3 regions of the Streptomyces sp. NPDC006872 genome follow, and region 1 is predicted to be linked to each of the others. Evidence: riboswitches for the same ligand, from Rfam matches in the RefSeq annotation. Region 1 holds a riboswitch; each other region holds the start of a gene.
The links. A riboswitch is a leader RNA that binds a small molecule or an ion and turns the genes downstream of it on or off. The one in region 1 is predicted to bind cyclic di-AMP.

Region 1 (7,097 bases):
TGAGCCACACCACCCGCGGGGCGCGGCGGTGCCGGAAGTCCTGGTGAATCGTTGGTCGAATGGGTTGGCCCCAGCCGCACCACTGCCTACCATCGATCACCGCAAGACTTTGTGCACCGTCGCACAATCTCCTCGGGAGGCTTCCTTGCACCGCCGTCGTCGTCGCACCGCGCTCCTGCTGTCCGCCGCGATCGCGGCAGCCCCTCTCCTGACCGCCTGCGGGAACGACGCGCATCCCGGCGCGGCGGCCGTCGTGGGCGGCCAGCGGATCACCGTCGCCCAGCTGGAGAGTCGGGTGAACGAGGTGCGCACGGCCCAGCGCGCCGCGGTCACCGACGACGCGCAGTACGCGCAGGCCATCGCCCAGACCGGCACCCTCACCCGGGACACCCTGCACGGCATGGTCCTGGACCGGGTGCTGCACCGCGCGGCCGAGGACGCGGACGTCACCGTCACCCCCCGCGAGGTCCAGGCGCTGCGGGCCGGCCTGGAACAGCAGGCGGGCGGCGCGGAGGGCCTGGAGACGGCGTGGCTCCAGCAGTACGGCATCCCGCCGCAGCGTCTCGACGACAACCTGCGCCTCCAGCTGGAGGCGCAGAAGCTCGCCACCGACCTCGGCACGGACACCAGCCAGCCGGCCTTCTGGAGCGCCCTGTCCAAGGCGTCCAAGGCACTCGGCGTCGACCTCAACCCGCGCTACGGCAGCTGGGACGCGCAGAAGGTGGCCCGCGTCGACGCGAAGACGCCGTGGGTACGGGAGATCACGGCGTCGGGGACGCAGACGACGACGTGAGGGAACGTCCGTACGAATGATCGCGGGGCTGTCGGTGGCGTGGGTTACGTTCGAGGTGTGAACGCAACCAGCTCCGCCGCCGTCGACGACCCCGGCCGCGTCGTCCTGCTCACCACCAGCCATCGCGTCGCCCCCGGCCTGCTGTCCTGGCCCGCCTGGCAGACGCTGCGCGCGGCGGACCGGGTGCTGTGCGCGGACGGCGCGCATCCGCAGCTGCCCTATCTGCGGGACGCGGGGCTTGCGGTCGAGGAGAGCTCCCCGACCGCCGAAGAGCTGGTCGCCGCCTGTGCCGACGGCGGCACGGTGGTGGTCGTGGCGACCGGCGAGGGCGAACCGGCCCTCACCGACGGCCTGGCCCGGCTGGCCGGCTCCGGCCGCGTGGCGATGCCCGAGCTGGAGCTGCTCCCCGCCTCCTACGACCTCCCCGGCGCCCGGCTCCTCGACCTCGTCCAGGTCATGGACCGCATCCGCGCCGAGTGCCCGTGGTCGTCGCAGCAGACCCACAAGGGCCTCGCCAAGTACGGCATCGAGGAGGCCTACGAACTCGTCGAGGCGATCGAGGACGGCGACCGCGACGAACTCCGCGAGGAACTGGGCGACGTCCTGCTCCAGGTCGTCTTCCACGCCCGTATAGCGGAGGAGGACCCGGACTCCCCGTTCTCCGTCGACGACGTCGCGGGCACGATCGTCGCCAAGCTGATCCACCGCCATCCCCATGTCTTCGGCGACGAGACGGCCACGACCCCGGAGGAGGTCAAGGCGCACTGGCTGCGCACGAAGGCGACAGAGAAGCAGCGGGAGTCGGTGACGGACGGCGTCCCCCTCGGTCAGCCGGGCCTCGCACTGGCGGCGAAGCTGTCGTCGCGTGTGCGGACGGCAGGACTGGAGGTGCCCCTCCCGGCCTCCGACGGCATCGGCTACGAGCTGCTCGCCCTGGCGGCCCGGGCGGAGGCGCAGGGCGTGGATCCGGAGGCGGCGCTGCGGGCAGCGGCCCGGGCCTACCGGGACGCGATCAGGGGTGTCGAAGGGGTGGAGGATTAGTCGGGCGGGCTCCTGAGCCGGCTGCGGAGCGCGGGGGAGGCCGTACCGCAGGGCCGGCGAGCCGGGGCGTCCCGGTGCGCGCGAGGCGCTCACCGCGAACACCGCGGCAAGGCGCTCACCGCGAACACCGCGGCAAGGCGCTCACCGCGAACACCGCGGCAAGGCGCTCACCGCGAACACCGCTACCGTCGGGGAGTGACCAACCAGCCCCACCCCACGGCCGACGCCCCGCCCGCCCCGGAACTCTTCACCTGGGAGTTCGCCACCGACCCCTACCCCGCCTACGCCTGGCTCCGTGAGCACGCGCCCGTGCACCGGACCGAACTGCCCAGCGGTGTCGAGGCCTGGTTGGTCACGCGTTACGGCGACGCGAAGCAGGCGCTCGCCGACCAGCGGCTCTCCAAGAACCCCGCGCATCACGACGAACCGGCGCACGCCAAGGGCAAGACCGGCATCCCCGGTGAGCGCAAGGCCGAGCTGATGACGCATCTGCTGAACATCGACCCGCCGGACCACACCCGGCTGCGCCGGCTCGTCAGCAAGGCGTTCACACCCCGCCGGGTCGCCGAGTTCGCGCCGCGGGTGCAGGAGTTGACGGATCAGCTCATCGACCGGTTCGCGGCGAACGGCGAGGCCGACCTCATCCACGACTTCGCCTTCCCGCTCCCCATCTACGCCATCTGCGACCTCCTGGGCGTCCCCCGCGAGGACCAGGACGACTTCCGCGACTGGGCCGGGATGATGATCCGGCACGGCGGAGGGCCCCGGGGTGGTGTCGCGCGGTCGGTGAAGAAGATGCGCGGCTACCTGCTGGAGCTGATCCACCGCAAGCGCGCGGAGCTGCCGGCAGAGCCCGCGCCCGGCGAGGACCTCATCTCCGGCCTCATCCGCGCCTCCGACCACGGCGAGCACCTCACCGAGAACGAGGCCGCGGCCATGGCCTTCATCCTCCTGTTCGCGGGCTTCGAGACGACCGTCAACCTCATCGGAAACGGCACCTACGCCCTCCTCACCCACCCCGAGCAGCGCGAACGTCTCCAGCGGTCGCTGACCGAGGACGACGGCGACCGCACCCTCCTGGAGACCGGCGTCGAGGAACTGCTGCGCTACGACGGCCCCGTGGAGCTCGCCACCTGGCGGTTCGCGACCGAGCCGCTCAGCATCGGCGGGCAGGACATCGCGCAGGGCGACCCCGTCCTCGTCGTCCTGGCGGCCGCCGACCGTGATCCGGCCCGCTTCGCCGACCCCGACCGCCTCGACCTGTCCCGCCGTGACAATCAACACCTCGGCTACGGCCACGGCATCCACTACTGCCTGGGCGCCCCGCTGGCCCGACTGGAGGGCCAGACCGCGCTGGCCGCCCTTCTCACCCGGCTGCCCGACCTCCGACTGGCCGTGGACCCGGCCCAGTTGAGATGGCGTGGCGGGCTCATCATGCGGGGGCTGCGGACGCTCCCGGTCGAGTTCACTTCCGTGCGTATCTGATCGGATGTCAGCCGGAGTGTGACCATTCGGCGAAGCAAAGGTGACCGACCCTCAACTCTGTGATCTTCACGTGATCTGCGCGGCATTAACTTGTGACAAGTGATCGTGTGCCGATACGTTCACTCGTCAGCGCGACGCGTCAGTCGCACCCGTCGCGCCGGTCACTGCTGTCCAGAGAAAGGCCCTCGCATGCTCTCCGGGAACGGTCGTCACCGTCGCCCCCGTCAGGCTCCGGCCCTCCTCGTCGCGGCCGGAGTGACCGGGTCCGCCATCGCCATCCCGCTGCTGGCCGCCTCCGGCGCGAGCGCCGCAGACGGCACCGTGTGGGACAAGGTGGCGCAGTGCGAGACCGGCGGCTCGTGGAGCGCCGACAAGGGCGGCGAGTACGGCGGACTGAGCCTCACCCAGAAGCAATGGGAGACGTACGGCGGACTCGACTACGCGACGAGCGCCGACCTGGCCAGCCGCAACCAGCAGATCGCCGTGGCGCAGAAACTGCTCGCCGCCGAGAACGTCGGCGCGTGGGGCACCTGCGGGCTGACCTCCGGGCTCACCCAGGAGAACGGCGCGGTGAACGTGGACACCGGCGTGGCGGACGACTCGTCCGACTCGTCTTCCTCGTCCGGATTGTCCGACCTGCCCAAGGGGCTGGACGGCGACTCCTCGGACTCCTCGGACTCCTCGAGCTCCTCGGACTCTTCGGGCTCGTCGAGCGCCGACGGCAGTTCGACGGGATCGTCCGAGTCGTCCGACTCGTCCGCGGATTCATCCAGTTCGCCTTCGGCGTCCCCTTCGTCACCTTCATCCCCCTCGTCCTCCACCGCGGACGATCCCGCCGGGACCGACGCCTCTCCCTCGGCGACCTCGGAAGCGGACGACTCGGGCAAGTCGGTCCAGGATGCGGGCTCTTGGAGCCTCGTCGACACCGGCTCCCTCGGCTCCGGCAAGCACCGCGGCGCCACCGCCGACGAGAGCGCGACCCCCACGACGAAGAGCGCCACCGGCGCGACCGACACCGCGGCGACCGGTACCGCGGCGGACGGCGTCGCAGCGGACGGCGTCGCGGTGGACGGCACCTCCACCGCCTCCACCGGTCGGCACGCCGCGGTCACCTACGTGGTCCAGGAAGGCGACTCCCTCGCCTCCATCGCCGACTCCCTTGGCATCGACGGTGGATGGCAGGCCCTCTACGCCGAGAACAGGGACCTCATCGGCGCCGACCCGAGCGACATCGTCACCGGTCAGACCCTCGACACAGTGGTCCAATAGGGCAGGAACGCACCGAAAAACGCCGGGAGTTCACGTCATACTTCGCTCCGGAATGTCCGGTTTGGTGAAAGTGTGGGATGAGTCTCAGAAGCCCTGATCGTCTTTGAAATTCCGCGGATCACGTGACTACGGTCAAGGCCGCTCGGCAACCCGAGCCCCGGTCGTCGCAACGCCGAGTCCTGCCAGCGGCTGCCCGGGAACAGTCGTCGCGTCAAGCGCCGTAGGCAGGAGCGGGGGACCCAAGGTAAGTGCCGGGATCGGCGGTTGACGCCGGATCCGGCTTGGGGTGAAGCCACGCCTCCCATGGAGGAGTGGCCGGGCAACTCACACGGCCCGAACCCGACAGCTCACCTCGCAGGCGTCGGTGAGGGGATCCACCATGCTGTTTTCCGGTAAGGGCAAGCACCGCCGTCCGTCCAAGGCCACCCGCGTCGCCGCACTGGCCGGCGTCACCGGCGTCGCCATCGCCGCCCCGCTGATGGCGGCCGGCAACGCCTCCGCCGCCACCGCCGCCGAGTGGGACGCGGTCGCCCAGTGCGAGTCCGGCGGCAACTGGTCCATCAACACCGGCAACGGCTACTACGGCGGGCTGCAGTTCTCCGCCTCCACCTGGGCCGCGTACGGCGGCACGCAGTACGCCGCGCAGGCCAACCAGGCTTCCAAGACGCAGCAGATAGCCGTCGCCGAGAAGGTCCTCGCGGGCCAGGGCAAGGGCGCCTGGCCGGTCTGCGGCACGGGCCTGTCCAGCGCCGCCTACAACGGCAGCAGCGCCGACTCCGCCGGCTCCGGCTCCAGCTCGTCCAGCTCGTCGAACAGCACCAGCACCCGTTCGACCGAGGAGCAGAGCGCCTCCCGCTCGACCGACCGCCCGGCCGCCTCCAAGACGGTCACCACCCCGACCGGCAAGAAGGTCGAGAAGGGCGACGGCGAGTACAAGGTCGTCAAGGGCGACACCCTCAGCTCCATCGCCGAGAAGCACAAGGTCGCCGGCGGCTGGCAGAAGCTGTTCGAGCTGAACAAGGACATCGTCGACGACGCCGACCTCATCTACCCGGGCCAGCAGCTGCACCTGAAGTGAGCTGCGGCTCCTCGAGCAGTGAAGTGACATCCGGCTCTCAGGAAAGTCACAGCGCCCTCCTGGGTGAGGTCCGCACACTGAAGACCTCGTGAGGGTCACCCCCCGTCCCCACGGGCCCCCCGCTCCGGTGCGTGTTCCCCCGTACGCACCGGGGCGGGGTTTCTCTTTGCCTGTTCTCTTCGCCGGCTGTTTCCTTCGCCTGTTTCCTTCGCCTGTTTCCTTTGCCTGTTTCCTTTGCCGGTTGGCAACTTCCTGTTGGTCTTTGGCGACCGCGCCCTTTGTTCCGTGTGTGAACAATGGGTACGGTCAGTTTGTCCACGGGACGGTCGGTCGGCTGCCGACGCCCCGAAGGCGGTTAGGCTCTAGTCGCAAGGCTCGGCGCGGGCCCGTCACGGCCCACCCACCGCCCCGCACAACCAGCGTCACATCCCAAGAAGGAGATGCTCGTGCCGTCCATCGACGTCGTCGTAGCCCGGGAAATCCTGGACTCCCGAGGCAACCCCACGGTCGAGGTCGAGGTCGGCCTCGACGACGGCAGCACGGGTCGTGCCGCCGTTCCGTCCGGCGCCTCCACCGGTGCCTTCGAGGCCATCGAGCTCCGCGACGGTGACCCGAACCGCTACCACGGCAAGGGTGTCGAGAAGGCCGTCCTCGCCGTCATCGAGCAGATCGGCCCGGAGCTCGTCGGCTACGACGCCACCGAGCAGCGCCTGATCGACCAGGCCATGTTCGACCTGGACGCCACCGACAACAAGGGCTCCCTCGGCGCCAACGCCATCCTCGGCGTCTCGCTCGCCGTGGCCCACGCCGCCTCCGAGGCCAGCGACCTGCCGCTGTTCCGCTACCTGGGCGGCCCCAACGCGCACCTGCTGCCGGTGCCGATGATGAACATCCTGAACGGCGGCTCGCACGCCGACTCCAACGTGGACATCCAGGAGTTCATGATCGCCCCGATCGGCGCGGAGTCCTTCTCCGAGGCCCTGCGCTGGGGCGCCGAGGTCTACCACACCCTCAAGAAGGTGCTGAAGACCAAGGGCCTGTCCACCGGCCTCGGCGACGAGGGCGGCTTCGCCCCGAACCTGGAGTCCAACCGCGCCGCCCTCGACCTCATCGTCGAGGCCATCAAGCAGGCCGGTTACATCCCCGGCGAGCAGATCGCGCTCGCGCTCGACGTCGCCGCGTCCGAGTTCTACAAGGACGGCAAGTACGAGTTCGAGGGCAAGTCCCGCTCGGCCGCCGAGATGACCGAGTACTACGAGGAGCTCGTCTCCGCGTATCCGCTCGTCTCCATCGAGGACCCGCTGTACGAGGACGACTGGGCCGGCTGGAACGTCATCACCGAGCGGCTGGGCGACAAGGTCCAGATCGTCGGCGACGACCTCTTCGTCACCAACCCCGAGCGCCTGGCCCGCGGCATCGAGGAGGGCTCCG
Region 2 (7,097 bases), on a different contig from region 1:
CCCTGGTCCTGGAGGGCGTACGCGTCGAGCTTGTTGTAGAGGCCGATGCCGCGGCCCTCCTGGCGGAGGTAGAGCAGGACGCCGCCCGTCCCGGCTATGCGCTCGACGGCCTCGCGCAGCTGCGGCCCGCAGTCGCAGCGGGCGGAGCCGAAGACATCGCCGGTGAGGCACTCGGAGTGCAGCCGGACCAGCGGGGTGGCGCCGGGCGCCGGCTCGCCGAGGACGACGGCGACGTGCTCCTGGCCATCGGTCAGGCCGTGGAAGGTGACCAGTTCGGCGTCGACGGAGTAGCCGTCCTGGAAGCGCAGCGGTACCCGGACGCGGGCGCGCGGGGTGGCGGCGGCGGGGGTGTCAGGCATGCGGGTCTCCCGGTGCGAGTGGGGTCTGTGCGGGCACCTGCGTCCACCTGTGTCTACCTGTTTCAGATTTGAAGCAGAGTGCCGAGAGCGACCCTACCCCATGCTTTAAATTTGAAGCAACGGGATTGTGGCGCGTACCTCATGTGCTCGCGGCCATCGGGTTCCGGTTCGGGTTCCGGTTCGGGTTCCGGTCATGCGGTTCGGCCGTCAGGTTCCCGAACAGGGTGATGAGCGGCGGCGCCACGGCAGTTCCTCCGGGGCGGCCTCGTCGCCGTCCTGGAACCCCAGCACGACCTGCGTGAAGATCTCCTCCAGCTGTCCCACCTGCTCAGGGGTGAGCCGGTCGAAGAGGGCCGAGCGGACCGTCTCGACATGGCCGGGGGCCAGGCTCTCCAGGGCCGCCATGCCCTCGTCCGTCAGAGCCGCGACGGTCCCGCGCTTGTCCCAGCGGCACTCTTCGCGCCGCAGCAGCCCGTCCTTCTCCAGGCGCGTCACCGCGTACGTCAGCCTGCTGCGGGTGATCTTCAGCTGCTCCGCGAGGTCGGTCATCCGCAGCCGTCGCTCCGGTGTCTCGGAGAGGTTGGCGAGGATGGAGTAGTACAGATGGGGCATGCCGGCCTCCTGCTGGAGCTGCCGGTCGATCGCGTCCTCCAGCAGGAGGTAGCCGGCAACGTACGCGCGCCAGGCGCGCTGCTCCGCGGGGGACAGCCAGCGAGTCGTCATACCGCCAGTGTAGGTTTGTTTCAAACTTGAACCAAGGCCCGGTCCGGTCAGGACCGCCGTCGGACCCATCCCGGGGAGTGCGTCGATGCCGTACCCGTACGTCCTGCTGTCCGCCGCCGTCTCCCTCGACGGCTACCTGGACGACACCACGCCCGAGCGCCTGCTCCTCTCCGGCCCCGCCGACTTCGACCGCGTCGACGACGTACGGGCCTCCGTGGACGCCATCCTCATCGGGGCCGGCACGATCCGCGCCGACAACCCGAGGCTCCTCGTGAACTCCCCCGAGCGCCGCGCCGCCCGGGTCGCCGCCGGACTGCCCGAGTATCCCCTCAAGGTCACCGTCAGCGGCTCCGGCGACCTCGACCCGGCCGCGAACTTCTGGCACACGGGCGGCGAGAAGGTCGTGTACACGACGGAGAAGGGCGCCGAGCGGGCCCGCGCGCTCGGCATCGCCGCGGACGTCGTGGCGCTCGGCTCCGAACTGGACTGGCGCCGCCTCCTCGAACACCTGCACGATGTGCGCGGTGTGCGGCGGCTCATGGTCGAGGGCGGCGGAACCGTCCACACCCAGCTGCTCCAGCAGGGCCTCGCCGACGAACTCCAGCTCGTCCTCGCCCCGCTCTTCGTGGGCGACCCGGGCGCGCCCCGCCTCTTCGGGCCGGGCGGCTACCAGGGCGGCCGCCTGCGCCTGCTGGAGACGCGGCGCATCGAGGACGTCGTCCTGCACCGCTACGAGCCCACCGCCCCCGGCGTCGGACCGCTGCCCGCCGCCGCCGACCGGCACTGGCTGGCCCTCGCCTGCGAGCTCGCGGCGCAGTGCCCGCCGTCGCGGACCGCGTTCAGCGTCGGCGCGGTGATCGTCGCCGCCGACGGCACGGAACTCGCGCGCGGCCACTCCCGCGAGGCCGGCGACCCGGTCGTGCACGCCGAGGAGGCGGCCCTCGCCAAGCTCGACCCCGCCGATCCCCGACTGCCCACGGCCACCGTCTACAGCAGCCTGGAACCGTGCGCCCGCCGATCCTCGCGCCCGGCGCCCTGTGCCCGCCTCATTCTCGACGCGGGGGTGCGCCGGGTGGTCACGGCCTGGCGTGAGCCGGACACCTTCGTGACGGAGGCGGACGGAACCGGTCTGCTGACGGCCGAGGGCGTCGACGTCCTTGTGCTCCCGGAGTACGAGGAGCGGGCGAAGGCCCCGAACCGCCACCTCCTCTGACCGCCTCCTCTGACCGCCTCCTCTGGCCCCCTGCTCAACCGTGGTGATTGCAGCCCCGCAGATGGCGTACAGTTGTGTTCAGCGGCGCGGGGTGGAGCAGCTCGGTAGCTCGCTGGGCTCATAACCCAGAGGTCGCAGGTTCAAATCCTGTCCCCGCTACTGAAGGCCGAGGGCCGGAATCCAGAACATGGATTTCGGCCCTCGGTGTTTTCCCCGTTCTCTCGGTGCGCCGTCCGCCGTCACTGCAGGTGAGCGAGTGATCCCCCTCCGCGTAGCGGCTGACATCCTGTCAATACCTGTGTGATCGCTGAGTCTGGCCAACTCGCCCGTTTTTCATCGGTCATGGGTCGAAAGTCCAGGCCAGAAATGTTGTTGATCAAGCGGAAGAGCTTGGAAACCTGACCCCGGGTCTATTAACGTTCGATAACGCAGCGCGGTCGTCCCGGCCGACACAAGAGTCGGCTCCGTGCGCACTGCCGAATCCCGCAAGGGAACCGGGGAACCACCACCTTGGGGTGAATCTCGCGGAAGCCGCCGTGAACTCGCAGAGTCCACGACCGGTTTACGCGCGTAGGAGACCTTCCCGCTCCGAACCCGTCAGCTAACCCGGTAGGCGACGGAAGGAAAGGAGTACGCCCGCGTGGCGTCCAACCGGCCTGTCCCAGAAGCCCCGTTCGTGCCGAGCCAGCGGTCCGCAGAGACCTTGGCCTACGGCAGCGTCCGCACCGACGAGGGCCCCTGGGAGGAGTGGAACCCCACCGCGGATTCCATTCGTCCGGTACGCGGCAAGCACCGTGTCGCCAAGCAGCGCGGCGGCGGGTTCGCCCGCAGCTCCACCGTCCTCGGCGTCGGCGTCATAGCCGCCGTCAGCGCGGGCGGCATGGCCAGCGCCAACACCGGCAAGGCCCCGGTCTCCATCTCCATGCCGGACCTGCCCAACGTGGGCTCCCTCATCTCCGACGACGAGCCCGCCCAGGACGCCGCGCCCGCCCTGGCCGGCTTCGGCTCCGAGGCCGCCGAGGAGACCGGCCAGAGCGCCACCGACGCCGGCGAGGCCCTGCGCAGCCGGATCATGGCGCAGGCCGAGTCGCAGCAGACCCAGCTCGAGACCAAGGCCCAGGCAGCCGCCGCGGCCGCCGCGGCCAAGGCCCAGGCCGACGCCGTCGCCAAGGCCGAGAAGGAGGCGGAGGCCAAGGCCGCCGCCGCGAAGAAGAAGGCCGCCGACGAGGCCGCCAAGAAGGCCGAGGCCGCGCGCCTGGCCGAGCTGGCCACGCAGTACACGCTGCCGACCTCCTCGTACACCATCACCTCGACCTTCGGTCAGGCCGGATCCCTCTGGTCCTCCGGCTACCACACGGGTCTCGACTTCGCCGCGCCGACCGGCACGCTCATCAAGGCCGTCCACAGCGGCACCATCACCGAGGCGGGCTGGGCCGGTTCCTACGGCTACCGCACCATCCTCACGCTGGACGACGGCACCGAGGTCTGGTTCGCCCACCAGTCGTCGATCAGCGTCAGTGTCGGCCAGAAGGTCGGCACCGGTGACGTGATCGGCCGCGTGGGCGCCACCGGCAACGTCACCGGGGCCCACCTCCACCTCGAGGTCCACCCCGGCGGCAGCTCCGAGGGCATCGACCCGGCGGCCTGGCTGCGCAGCAAGGGCCTCAACCCCTGAGGTCTCCCTCCGGGAACCCCTGATCGATTTCTGCTTGCCTCTGCTCGGCCCCCGATCGGCTTTTGATCGACTCCCTGCAGCCCTGACGGCCACCCCCGACGTCAGGGCTGCAGGGCGTTCATGTGTTCTTCGTGTTGCGCATGGAATCGGCGCGCGGTCGGCACCCGTTGACGAAGCATGACTTCTCTTCGCAAACTCGGCTCCTCCGACCTCGAGGTCTTCCCGCTCGCCCTCGGCGGCAACGTCTTCGGCTGGACCGTCGACGAGCCCGCCGCTTTCGCCGTACTCGACGCCTACGCCGCCGCGGGCGGCAACTTCCTCGACACCGCCGACTCCTACTCGGCGTGGATCGAGGGCAACAGCGGGGGCGAGTCCGAGACGATCATCGGCCGGTGGGTCAAGGCCCGCGGCAACCGCGACGACGTCGTGATCGCCACCAAGGTCAGCCAGCACCCCGAGTTCCCGGGCCTGTCCGCCGCGAACATCAAGGCCGCCGCCGACGCCTCCCTCCGCCGCCTGGACACCGACCACATCGACCTCTACTTCACGCACTTCGACAAGACCGAGGTGCCCGTCGAGGAGATCGTCGGCGCGCTCGACGAACTGGTGAAGGCGGGGAAGGTGCGGCACATCGCCGCCTCCAACATCTCGCCCGAGCGCCTCCAGGAGTCCGTGGAGTTCTCCGACCGCGAGGGCCTGGCCCGGTACGTCGCCCTCCAGCCCCACTACAACCTGGTCTCGCGCGACACCTACGAGGGCGGCCTCCAGGACCTCGCCGCCCGCTTCGGCCTCGCCGCCGTCCCGTACTTCGCGCTGGCGTCCGGCTTCCTCACCGGCAAGTACCGGCCCGGTACGACGGTGGACAGCGCCCGCGCCCCCAGAGCCGCTCAGCACCTCGACACGGAGCGGGGCCGACGGGTCCTCGTCGCCCTGGACGAGATCGCGCAGGCCCACGACACTCAGGTCGCCACGGTCGCCCTGGCGTGGCTCGCCGCACAGCCGACCGTGGCCGCGCCGATCGCGTCCGCGCGGACGGTCGAGCAGCTTCCGGCACTGCTGGGGGTGGCGGAGCTGGAGCTGACAGAGGCGGAGATCACGAGCCTTACGCAGGCCTCGGCCTGACTCACCCAGGGGCTCACGGCTACCGCTATTGGTAGGGGTAGGGGTTGGGGGCGGGGTACGGCCCTCCGGGATACCCGTAGGCCTGCCCTGCCGGGTACCCGGAGCTGTGCCCCTGGGGGTACCCGTACGACTGGGGGTGCCCGTACGACCCGTACGACGACCCGTGCGACCCGTGTGACCCGTGTGACCCGTACGACGACCCGTGCGACCCGTAGGCCCCGTACATCGGCCAGGGCGGCGCAGCCATCGGTACGGGTACCGGAGGGGCCGTCATCCGGGCCGCGTGGTCCAGCGCGGGCCGGGCGACGTCCTTGCGGCGCCACAGCTCGTTCAGCAGCTCCCGTTCCCGGACGACGAAGTCGGCGTTCGCCCGCCCCCGTCGGCCGCGATGCCGCAGGAACGCGAGGGACGTCGCGTACGCCTCGTACCGCGCCACCTCCCGCGCCGCCGGCCGGCCCAGGTGGCGGCGGGCGTACACCCGGGCCAGCCGCCGGGCCCGCATCGAGCCGAGCGCGAACGGCTCGGCCGGGGTGAGCCAGCCGGCCGCCGCGTAGGCGGGCAGTTCCTCGCGCACGGTGCGCAACTCACGTTGGCGGGTCCACACCACCAGCCAGGTGAGCAGCCCGAACGCGGGCACCATGATCGCCACGTACACCGCGAAGAAGCCGAACTCGCCGAACGACGAGGAGCCGTTCCACAGGGCGTGCATGCCCATGGCGAGGAGCAGCCCGGCCAGCGGGAGCAGCGCGCGACGCAGTTGCCGACCGTCCCCGGAGAGCGCGGCGATGCCGAAGCCGATGCCGGTCAGGACCGTGAACAGGGGGTGCGCGAACGGCGACATGACGACGCGCACGAAGAAGGTCGCGGCGGTGACGGAGGAGATGCCGCTGTCGCCGGTGAGCTGGTCGGTGCCGAAGGCGGTGCCGAGATAGAGGATGTTCTCGGTGAACGCGAAGCCGGTGGCGGTGATCCCGGCGATGACCACGCCGTCGACGATCCCGGTGAAGTCCCGCCTGCGGAAGAGGAAGACGAGCAGGACGGCCGCGGCCTTGGCGGACTCCTCCACGACCGGCGCTATGACCGTCGCCCCCAGGGTGTCCGCACCGGACGGGTCGGCGGTCGCCATCGCTATCCATCTCGTCGCGAAGCTGTTGGCGACGATGGCTATCAGCGCCGCCGCGCACGCACCCCAGGCGAAGGCGAAGACCAGGTTCCGCCAGGGCCCGGGCTCGACCCGGTCGAGCCACCGGAACACGGCGACGAGCAACGGCACCGGCAGCACGGCGAGCCCGAGCCCGACCAGGAAGCCCTCCGTGCCGGTCTGTTCGCGCACCAGCGCCAGGATGACCAGGCCGGACAGCGCGAGCAGTGTGATCAGCGCCCCGTACCGCACCCATCTGCGCTGCCACCAGTGCGCGTGCCGGAGGACGCCGTCCTCGGGCGCCCCGCCGGGATACGGCGGATGCAGCGGGTAGGGCGGGAACGGGGGACTGATGGCCACGGCATCGACCCTAACGAGGGAGGGGACTGTGGTGGACGGAGTCGGTAGGTCAGTGATCCCCGCGCCGGACGTCCTGTGGGCTTCCCTGCGGGACGCGATGCTGTACGCGCCGGAAGAGCAGATCGTTCACCACATGACCCTTGTCCAGCCCCTGCCCCTCGAAACGGGTCAGCGGCCGGAACTCGGGCCGGGGCGCGAACCCGCCGTCGGCCCGGGTGTTCTCGAAGTCGGGGTGCGCGGTGAGCACCTCCAGCATCTGCTCCGCGTACGGCTCCCAGTCCGTGGCGCAGTGCACGATCGCGCCGGGCTTCAGCCGGGTCGCGGCCAGGTCGAGGAACTCCGGCTGGATGAGGCGCCGCTTGTGGTGGCGCTTCTTGGGCCAGGGGTCGGGGAAATAGACGCGCAGTCCGTCGAGCGAGTCCGCCGGCAGCATCTCGCGCAGCAGGATGATCGCGTCGCCGTTGGCGACCCGGACGTTGGTCAGGCCGTTGTGATCGGCGAGGT
Region 3 (7,097 bases), on a different contig from region 1:
GCCCGCGCCGTCCTCGCTGCCCGCACCGGCTCTGTGCGCGGCCCCCGCCATCAGCCCGCACCGCTCGATCGTGCAGCGCCTCGCAGCGCGTGCCGGGCCCGTAGGTAGCCCACCGGCCCGTAGAGCATGCCGCGCCGCTGGAGCCGGGACAGCCGTCCGGGCCAGGCGTGCGTCCGGTCGTCGTGGCCGCCGGGTGCGCCCCCCGTATCTCCTGAGGAGCCCTCCGCCTTTCCTGAGGAGCCCTCCGCCTCCCGGCTCGCCGTCAGCGTTCGGGCGTAGGCCAGCCCGCGGGGCAGCCGGGCCAGGAAGGCGGGCAGCAGGCCGGGGCGGTTGACGAGGATCGCCGTGAGATAGGCGGTGAGGCCGGCGCCGTAGCCGTACGCCTGGGTCTCCAGGTCCCGCCAGGTCTCCCGGTGGTGGTGCCAGACCAGGGCCTGCGGGGTGTAGTGCAGCCGGTGGCCCGCGGCCAGGACACGGACGAACCCGTAGAGGTCGTCGCCGCCACGCGCGCGCGTGCCGGCACCCGTCGCCGGGTCGAAGCCGCCGACCGCCCGTAGCACCTCCGCACGGAAGGCCATGCTGGCGCCGGAGCCGAAGCGGCCCGCGGTGAAGGGGAACAGCGGCTCGTCGGCGGGCGGGTCGTGCGGGTCGTAGGTGCGTGCCGTGAAGCCCTTGGCGAAGCCGCCGTGGCTCTCCAGGAGGACCTGGGCAGGGGTGCGCAGCCGTGCCGGCAGGATCAGGCCGGTGGTGCAGCCGAGACCGGGATCGGCGACGAAGGGCGCGGTGAGTTCGGTGAGCCAGCGCGGGTCCGCCACGACGTCGTCGTCGGTGAAGGCGATCACCTCGCCGTGCGCGGCCTCGACGCCCTTGTTGTGCGCGACGGCGAGACCGGGCACCGGTTCGGTCACGTACCGCACCCGCTCGGCGTACTTGTGTTCGACCAGGTCCCGGGTCGAGTCGGTGACGGGCGCGTTGTCGACGACGAGGATCTCGAAGTCGGGGTGGTCCTGGGCCAGGAGCGAGTCGAGCGCGTGGGCGAGCTTCTCGGCGCGTTCGCGCGTGGCGACGACGACGGTGGTGGACGGCACGGGCGTCGGCGTCGACGTGGGTATCGGCATCGAGGTGGGTATCGGCGTCGACATCGGTGTCGGGGCGGGCGGGTCTGCGGGCCACGCCGGGGCCTCGGCTGTTTCACGAGCGGCGAGATCCATGAGGACGGCCTTCGGGTCGGCGCCCTCCGACACATGCCCGAGCAGCGTTCCGACCGGTCGCCCACCCCTCCTGACCAGCACGAACACCTCGCCGTGCGTGAGGGGCGGGCTGCCCGGGCCGGGTCTGAGCACGCCCCCCTCGCCCAGTTCGAGCTCGGCGATCTGCACCGGCCGGATGTCGAGGAACCTCTGTATCTCCTGCTGCACGATCTCCTGCTGCACGATCGCGTGCGGCACACCTCTTGCGCGGAACACGAACCCCCCTAGTTCCATGACCGTCATGACCGGCGCAGCCGGCCCGCGCCCTTCAAGGCCCGTGCGGCCGTCGCGGCGAGCCGCGGCCGGTTGCGCACGAAGTGGTGCGCACGGCGGGACGGTTCACGGCTGAGCCAGTAGAGCGCGGCGCCCACCCCCGGACGCGTCCACGCCCCCTCGAACACGGGTATCTCCCCGGTCTTCAGCGAGTCCTTGTACTCGGCCGCGCCGCGCCCCAGGTCGAGCAGGCCGATGCCCTCCGCGGCGGCCGACTCGGCCATCCGCAGATGCAGCACGAGACCGGGCGAGAACTTCGCGAACTCCGGGTCGTACGACGGGAACCAGCAGGCCAGGACGGTCGACGAACGCAGTCCGAAGTGCGCGGCGATGGGCCGCTCACCCGCGTAGAGGACGGACAGCGTGCCGGAGCAGTCCGGTGCGCGTGTCTCGGCCAGCGCGGCCACGAGCCGGGTGATCCACTCCTGGGCGAACCGGTCCCGGCGGCCGGTCCTGCGGTACTGCGCGGACTTCCAGGCCATGAGCGTGCGCAGCGCGGCCGGGTCGCGTTCGTCGAACACGAACCGCAGCTCCCCGACCTGCCGGCCGAGCTTGCGCTCCTTGGCTAGGGTCGTCTTCAGGAACTTCGGCGACTGCGCGCGCAGTACGGACTCGTAGGTCTCGTAACCCTTTTCGACGTCGATGACATAGGCGGCGTACTCCTCGGCCGCGTGCGGGAGGAACAGCCCCTGCTCCGCCTCCAGGTTGTCGAAGGCGAAGCTCGTCAGGGAGCACGCCCGCATCAGTTCGGCGGCGTTCAGTCCGAGGCCCGGGGCCAGCACCGCGCCCTGTGCGTCCGAGACGCCGTACGCGAGAGCCTGGCCCTGGCCGAGCCTGCCCCGCTCGTGGGGCAGGAAGCCGACCGGCTCGCGCCCCTCATAGACCACCGCCACACGTGCGCGTTGCCGCACGAGGCCCACGGCGTCGGTGAACTCCGGTTCCATGAAGGGGTTTCGTGGAAGCGTCGACGCGGCGCGCAGCGCGCGCCACCGCTCCCTCTCCCCCTGGCCGAGGTCCTGTGGCCTCAGCACACGAATGCGCCCACTGCTCAACCTGACCCCCCGATCAAGTCCCCCCTGGACACCTGGACGGTACCGCTCCACCCGGGCGTCGCGGTAGGTAGCGTCCCATGTTGTTGCCAATCGGTGCAGAGGCCTTTAACCGTCCGCTACCCGGCAACGCGCCAGAAAGCCGTTTCTTTTAAAGGGGAGTTGGCAGAACAGGGCAGGACCTGGCCGTCGTTCGGTTTGCGTCGAACCCGGGGGGCGCGGGATCCGTATTCTCTGATCATGGCCGCACCCCTCGCATATGCCGCGCGCACCGCGTACGCCCTGATCGCCACCGACCTGGACGGAACGCTGCTCCGCGGCGACGACACCTTCTCCGACCGGTCGCTCGACGCGCTCGCGCGGGTGACGGCCGCCGGCGCACGCCACCTGGTGGTGACGGGACGGCCCGCGCCCCGGGTCCGGCCGCTCCTCGACCGCCTGCACAGCAGGGGGCTCGCGGTGTGCGGACAGGGCGCGCAGTTGTACGACGCCGGCGCGGACCGTCTGCTGTGGTCGGTCACCCTGGACCGGGAGCTGGCGGAGACCGCGCTCGGCAAGATCGAGGCGGAGGTCGGGCAGCTGTACGCGGCCGTCGACCAGGACGGCGTCGACGGGCTGACGCTCATCGAGCCGGGCTACCGGATGCCGCACCCGACACTGCCCGCTCTGCGCGTCGACCGACGCGACGACCTGTGGTGCGAGCCGATCAGCAAGGTGCTGCTGCGCCATCCCACCCTGTCCGACGACGAGCTGGCGGCGACGGCCCGTTCGGTGGTCGGCTCGCTCGCCACCGTCACCATGTCGGGGCCGGGCACGGTCGAGCTGCAGCCCTGCGGGATCACCAAGGCGACGGGCCTGGCCCTGGCCGCCGAGCACCTGGGTCTGCGGCCCGAGGACACCGTCGCGTTCGGGGACATGCCCAACGACATCCCGATGTTCGACTGGGCCGCGCACGGTGTCGCCATGGCCAACGCCCACCCCGAGCTCAAGGCCGTGGCCGACGAGGTGACGACGTCGAACGAGGACGACGGCGTGGCCGTCGTCCTCGAACGAATGTTCCCGTAGGGCTCGTAGCTCCTTGTAGGTCCCGTAGGTCCCGTAGGGCCCGTAGGGGGTTCTGTCAGTACGCGCCGAACACGTTGTCGATCGAGCCGTAGCGCGCGGCCGCGTAGTTGCAGGCGGCGGTGATGTTGGCGACCGGGTCGTAGGAGTTCCACGACGTGCCGGCGACGTGGTAGGCGCGGAAGGTCGGGTCGATGACCTGGAGCAGCCCCTTGGACGGGATGCCCGCGGCCGCGTTGGAGTCCCAGAGATTGATGGCGTAGGGGTTGCCGGAGGACTCGCGGATGACGTTGCGGTAGATGCCGTTGTACGTCCCCGGGATGCCGTGCTGCGCCATGACATGGAGCGAGGCGCGGATCCAGCCGTCGAGGTTGTTGGCGTAGCCGAGGCTGGAGGCGGTGACGACGGTCGGCGTCGCCGCGGAGGCGGTGGTGGAGCCGATGATCGGGAGGGCGAGCACGGCCGCGCCGGTGGCGGCGACGGCGATGGTGCGGGCGAGACGGGTACGGCGGGTGCGGCGCGGCTGAGCGGCAGCGGACATGACGAAGTTCCTCTCCGGCGCCTGCGAGGTGAGCTGTCGGGTTCGGGCGGGAGCTGCCCGGCCGCGTCCTGACGGATGCGACTTCACCCCAAGCCGTACCGAAGTGTCCAAAACATCCTGAAAATCCAAGACGTCCTGAATTTCGGCTCGGCGGCCTACCTGGTTCCCCCGCTCCTGCCGTGCGGTTCTCGATGGGTGTTTCGGGCGGCGGCAGGATTCGGCGTCCGCCCGACAGGCCGGGAACGTATGCGAGAGCACATGTCCGGAACAAGTAGCGGATTCACAGATCACCCCTATTGACCTTGGTCTGTGGCCTATGGGGTGCTTGATCCTTTGTGGGTGCAAAGCCCCAACTTGCTTGGGGGGCGCGGGGAAACGGCGAGTGACGTGCGGGAGGCGGCATGGCGTCGGGAGTGAGCCAACTCACCAGCAATCACAAGACTGGCGAATCGGGCATTATTCCCAACTCATAGTTAAAGGAAACGGCAAAGAGGCAGGCTTGGAATTAGCCTTACTTTGCTGCTATGTGTTCCCTTGTGTCCATTTTGCCGCTCATGGATTTCGCCGGTCCGGCGATGCGGGAGGCCTCGCGGCGCGGGGCGCCGGGCGGCGCGCCTGTCCGCGCGTGGCGGGAAACGGTCGTGGGACGTCCCCGGATCGCTCGACCGTATGGATCACTACTACCTGGTAACTCGATAGGCGTTCGTTCATATGGGCTGATCAGAAACATTTCGGGCCGGATCCGGCGTCGGCCGGCCCGGCGGGACGCCTCCTCGGCGGGCCCATTCGAGCCTGCAGGACGTGGGGGCTATCGGTGATCGAAACGTGACCGGATACGCTGACTTGAGTGATGGCAGCGACCTATCGACAAACCGCGTAACCGCCAGTAGACACCAGCAGACAGGAGACCCCTCGTGACCGTCGTCGGGCCGTTCGGGCTGAGCGTGCGGGACCAGGCTCTGGAAGCCGATGTCCAGGCCGGATTGGCGGCTGTCGAGGAAGGCTTGCTCGAGGCCACCAAGAGTGAGGTTCCGTTCATCACGGAGGCCGCCCAGCACCTCGTACGGGCGGGCGGGAAGCGGTTCCGGCCGCTGCTCGTGGTGCTCGCCTCGCAGTTCGGGGACCCGTACGCGCCGGGGATCGTGCCGTCGGCCGTGGTCGTGGAGCTCACCCATCTGGCCACGCTGTACCACGACGACGTGATGGACGAGGCCGCCGTGCGGCGCGGGGTGCCCAGCGCGAACGCCCGTTGGGGGAACTCCGTCGCCGTCCTCACGGGTGACTTCCTCTTCGCGCGCGCCTCCCACATCCTGGCCGACCTCGGGCCGGAGGCGGTACGGGTGCAGGCGGAGGCGTTCGAGCGGCTGGTCACCGGGCAGATCCTGGAGACGGCCGGGCCGACGGACGGGCGCGACCCGGTCGAGCACTACCTCGACGTGCTCGGCGGCAAGACGGGCTCGCTGGTGGCGGTCGCCTGCCGCTTCGGGGCGATGATGTCGGGCGCCGACGAGACGGTCGTCGACGTGCTGACGCAGTACGGCGAGCGGCTGGGCGTCGCCTTCCAGCTGGCGGACGACGTCCTGGACATCGCCTCCGACTCGCGCGAGTCGGGAAAGACGCCCGGGACGGATCTTCGCGAGGGCGTTCCCACGCTGCCGGTGCTGCGGCTGCGGGAGCGGGCGGCGCGGTTGTCGCTGCCCGAGGACATCGCCCTGTGCGAGCTGCTGGACTCCGACCTGAGCGACGACGCCCGGCTCGCCGAGGCCCTGGAGGCGCTCCGGGCCCACCCGGCGCTGGAGCAGGCCCGCCGGGACACGGTGCGGTACGCGAAGGACGCGCGGGCCGCGCTGGCGCCGTTGCGGGAGTGCGACTCCAAGGCGGCGCTGATGGAACTCTGCGACGCCGTGGTGCACCGAGCCGGCTGACCCCACCCACCGGTCTCCGCCCCGTCTCGGCCCGCCAACCCCTACGGGACAGGCGTGGTCCTGGCGCGTTGTGTCATACCGGAGGTGTACGTGGAGTTGAGTCCCCGGGTTGACGCTTCCGAAGAGTGGATTTGGTCAGATGGGAACCACGGAAAACACCACTCCTCACCGATTCGGGTGAGAATGGCGGCTTGGGGTGGGGAACTTCAGCGCGAGATGACCAGCCGCCGCCGACGACGGAGGTAAGGCACACATGGCACCGAAGGCATCCGACGACACCACGACCGGCGTGGGCGCGACCGGTGGGGACGCGACCGGTGGGGACGCCGACGAGCTGCGCCTCGGGCGGCGCAAGGCACTGCGGTACGTCGTCCCGGTCACCGTGATCGGTGTCGCGGCGGCGACGATCGGGCTGGTCCCGGCGCTCGCCGACTCCGGCGACCCCGACCTGCCGAAGATCACCGCACAGCAACTCCTCGACAAGATCGCCGCCTCGGACGTACAGCAGCTGTCCGGGACCGTGAAGGTCAGCACCGATCTCGGGCTGCCCGACCTCGGCGGGCTGGAGAGCGGTCTGCTCTCCGGCGTCGCACAGCAGGGCGGTGACGGATCGTCCGCCGATCCGTCCGCCAAGCTCACCGAGCTCGTCTCCGGCACGCACACCCTGCGCGTCGCCGCCGACGGCCCGGACAGGCAGAAGCTCTCGCTGCTGGAGAACGCCGCCGAATACAGCCTCATCCACAACGGCAAGGACGTGTGGGGGTACGACAGCGCCTCCAACGAGGTCTATCACTCCAACGTCGACGAGAGCTCCGACGAGGCCGAGACCCCCGTTCCCGCCACGCCCAAGGACCTCACCGAGGACGCCCTGAAGGCGGTCGACGACACGACGTCCGTGACCGTCGACGGCACCGTCCACGTCGCGGGCCGCGACGCCTACAAGCTGCTGGTGAAGCCCAAGCAGTCCGGTTCCACGGTCGGTGCCATCAGCGTGGCC

Region 2: another riboswitch for cyclic di-AMP. It lies ahead of ABZ725_RS09010 (M23 family metallopeptidase); the one in region 1 lies ahead of ABZ725_RS16335 (transglycosylase family protein).
Region 3: another riboswitch for cyclic di-AMP. It lies ahead of ABZ725_RS00790 (transglycosylase SLT domain-containing protein); the one in region 1 lies ahead of ABZ725_RS16335 (transglycosylase family protein).

Annotation. Positions count from the first base shown of each region.
Region 1 is NZ_JBEYIL010000005.1:98,334-105,430, reverse strand. It holds gene ABZ725_RS16360 (glycoside hydrolase domain-containing protein) at 1-3, shown strand, start outside; gene ABZ725_RS16355 (SurA N-terminal domain-containing protein) at 146-793, shown strand; gene ABZ725_RS16350 (nucleoside triphosphate pyrophosphohydrolase) at 851-1,834, shown strand; gene ABZ725_RS16345 (cytochrome P450) at 2,030-3,319, shown strand; gene ABZ725_RS16340 (transglycosylase family protein) at 3,509-4,588, shown strand; cyclic di-AMP (ydaO/yuaA leader) riboswitch at 4,795-4,964, shown strand; gene ABZ725_RS16335 (transglycosylase family protein) at 4,968-5,666, shown strand; gene eno (phosphopyruvate hydratase) at 6,107-7,097, shown strand, end outside.
Region 2 is NZ_JBEYIL010000003.1:19,973-27,069, reverse strand. It holds gene ribA (GTP cyclohydrolase II) at 1-359, opposite strand, end outside; gene ABZ725_RS09025 (MarR family transcriptional regulator) at 567-1,082, opposite strand; gene ABZ725_RS09020 (dihydrofolate reductase family protein) at 1,168-2,295, shown strand; tRNA gene ABZ725_RS09015 (tRNA-Met) at 2,381-2,454, shown strand; cyclic di-AMP (ydaO/yuaA leader) riboswitch at 2,760-2,928, shown strand; gene ABZ725_RS09010 (M23 family metallopeptidase) at 2,936-3,970, shown strand; gene ABZ725_RS09005 (aldo/keto reductase) at 4,148-5,092, shown strand; gene ABZ725_RS09000 (PrsW family intramembrane metalloprotease) at 5,118-6,560, opposite strand; gene trmB (tRNA (guanosine(46)-N7)-methyltransferase TrmB) at 6,643-7,097, opposite strand, start outside.
Region 3 is NZ_JBEYIL010000001.1:174,255-181,351, forward strand. It holds gene ABZ725_RS00775 (glycosyltransferase) at 51-1,379, opposite strand; gene ABZ725_RS00780 (GNAT family N-acetyltransferase) at 1,490-2,554, opposite strand; gene ABZ725_RS00785 (HAD family hydrolase) at 2,813-3,637, shown strand; gene ABZ725_RS00790 (transglycosylase SLT domain-containing protein) at 3,693-4,175, opposite strand; cyclic di-AMP (ydaO/yuaA leader) riboswitch at 4,181-4,408, opposite strand; gene ABZ725_RS00795 (polyprenyl synthetase family protein) at 5,090-6,100, shown strand; gene ABZ725_RS00800 (DUF2092 domain-containing protein) at 6,354-7,097, shown strand, end outside.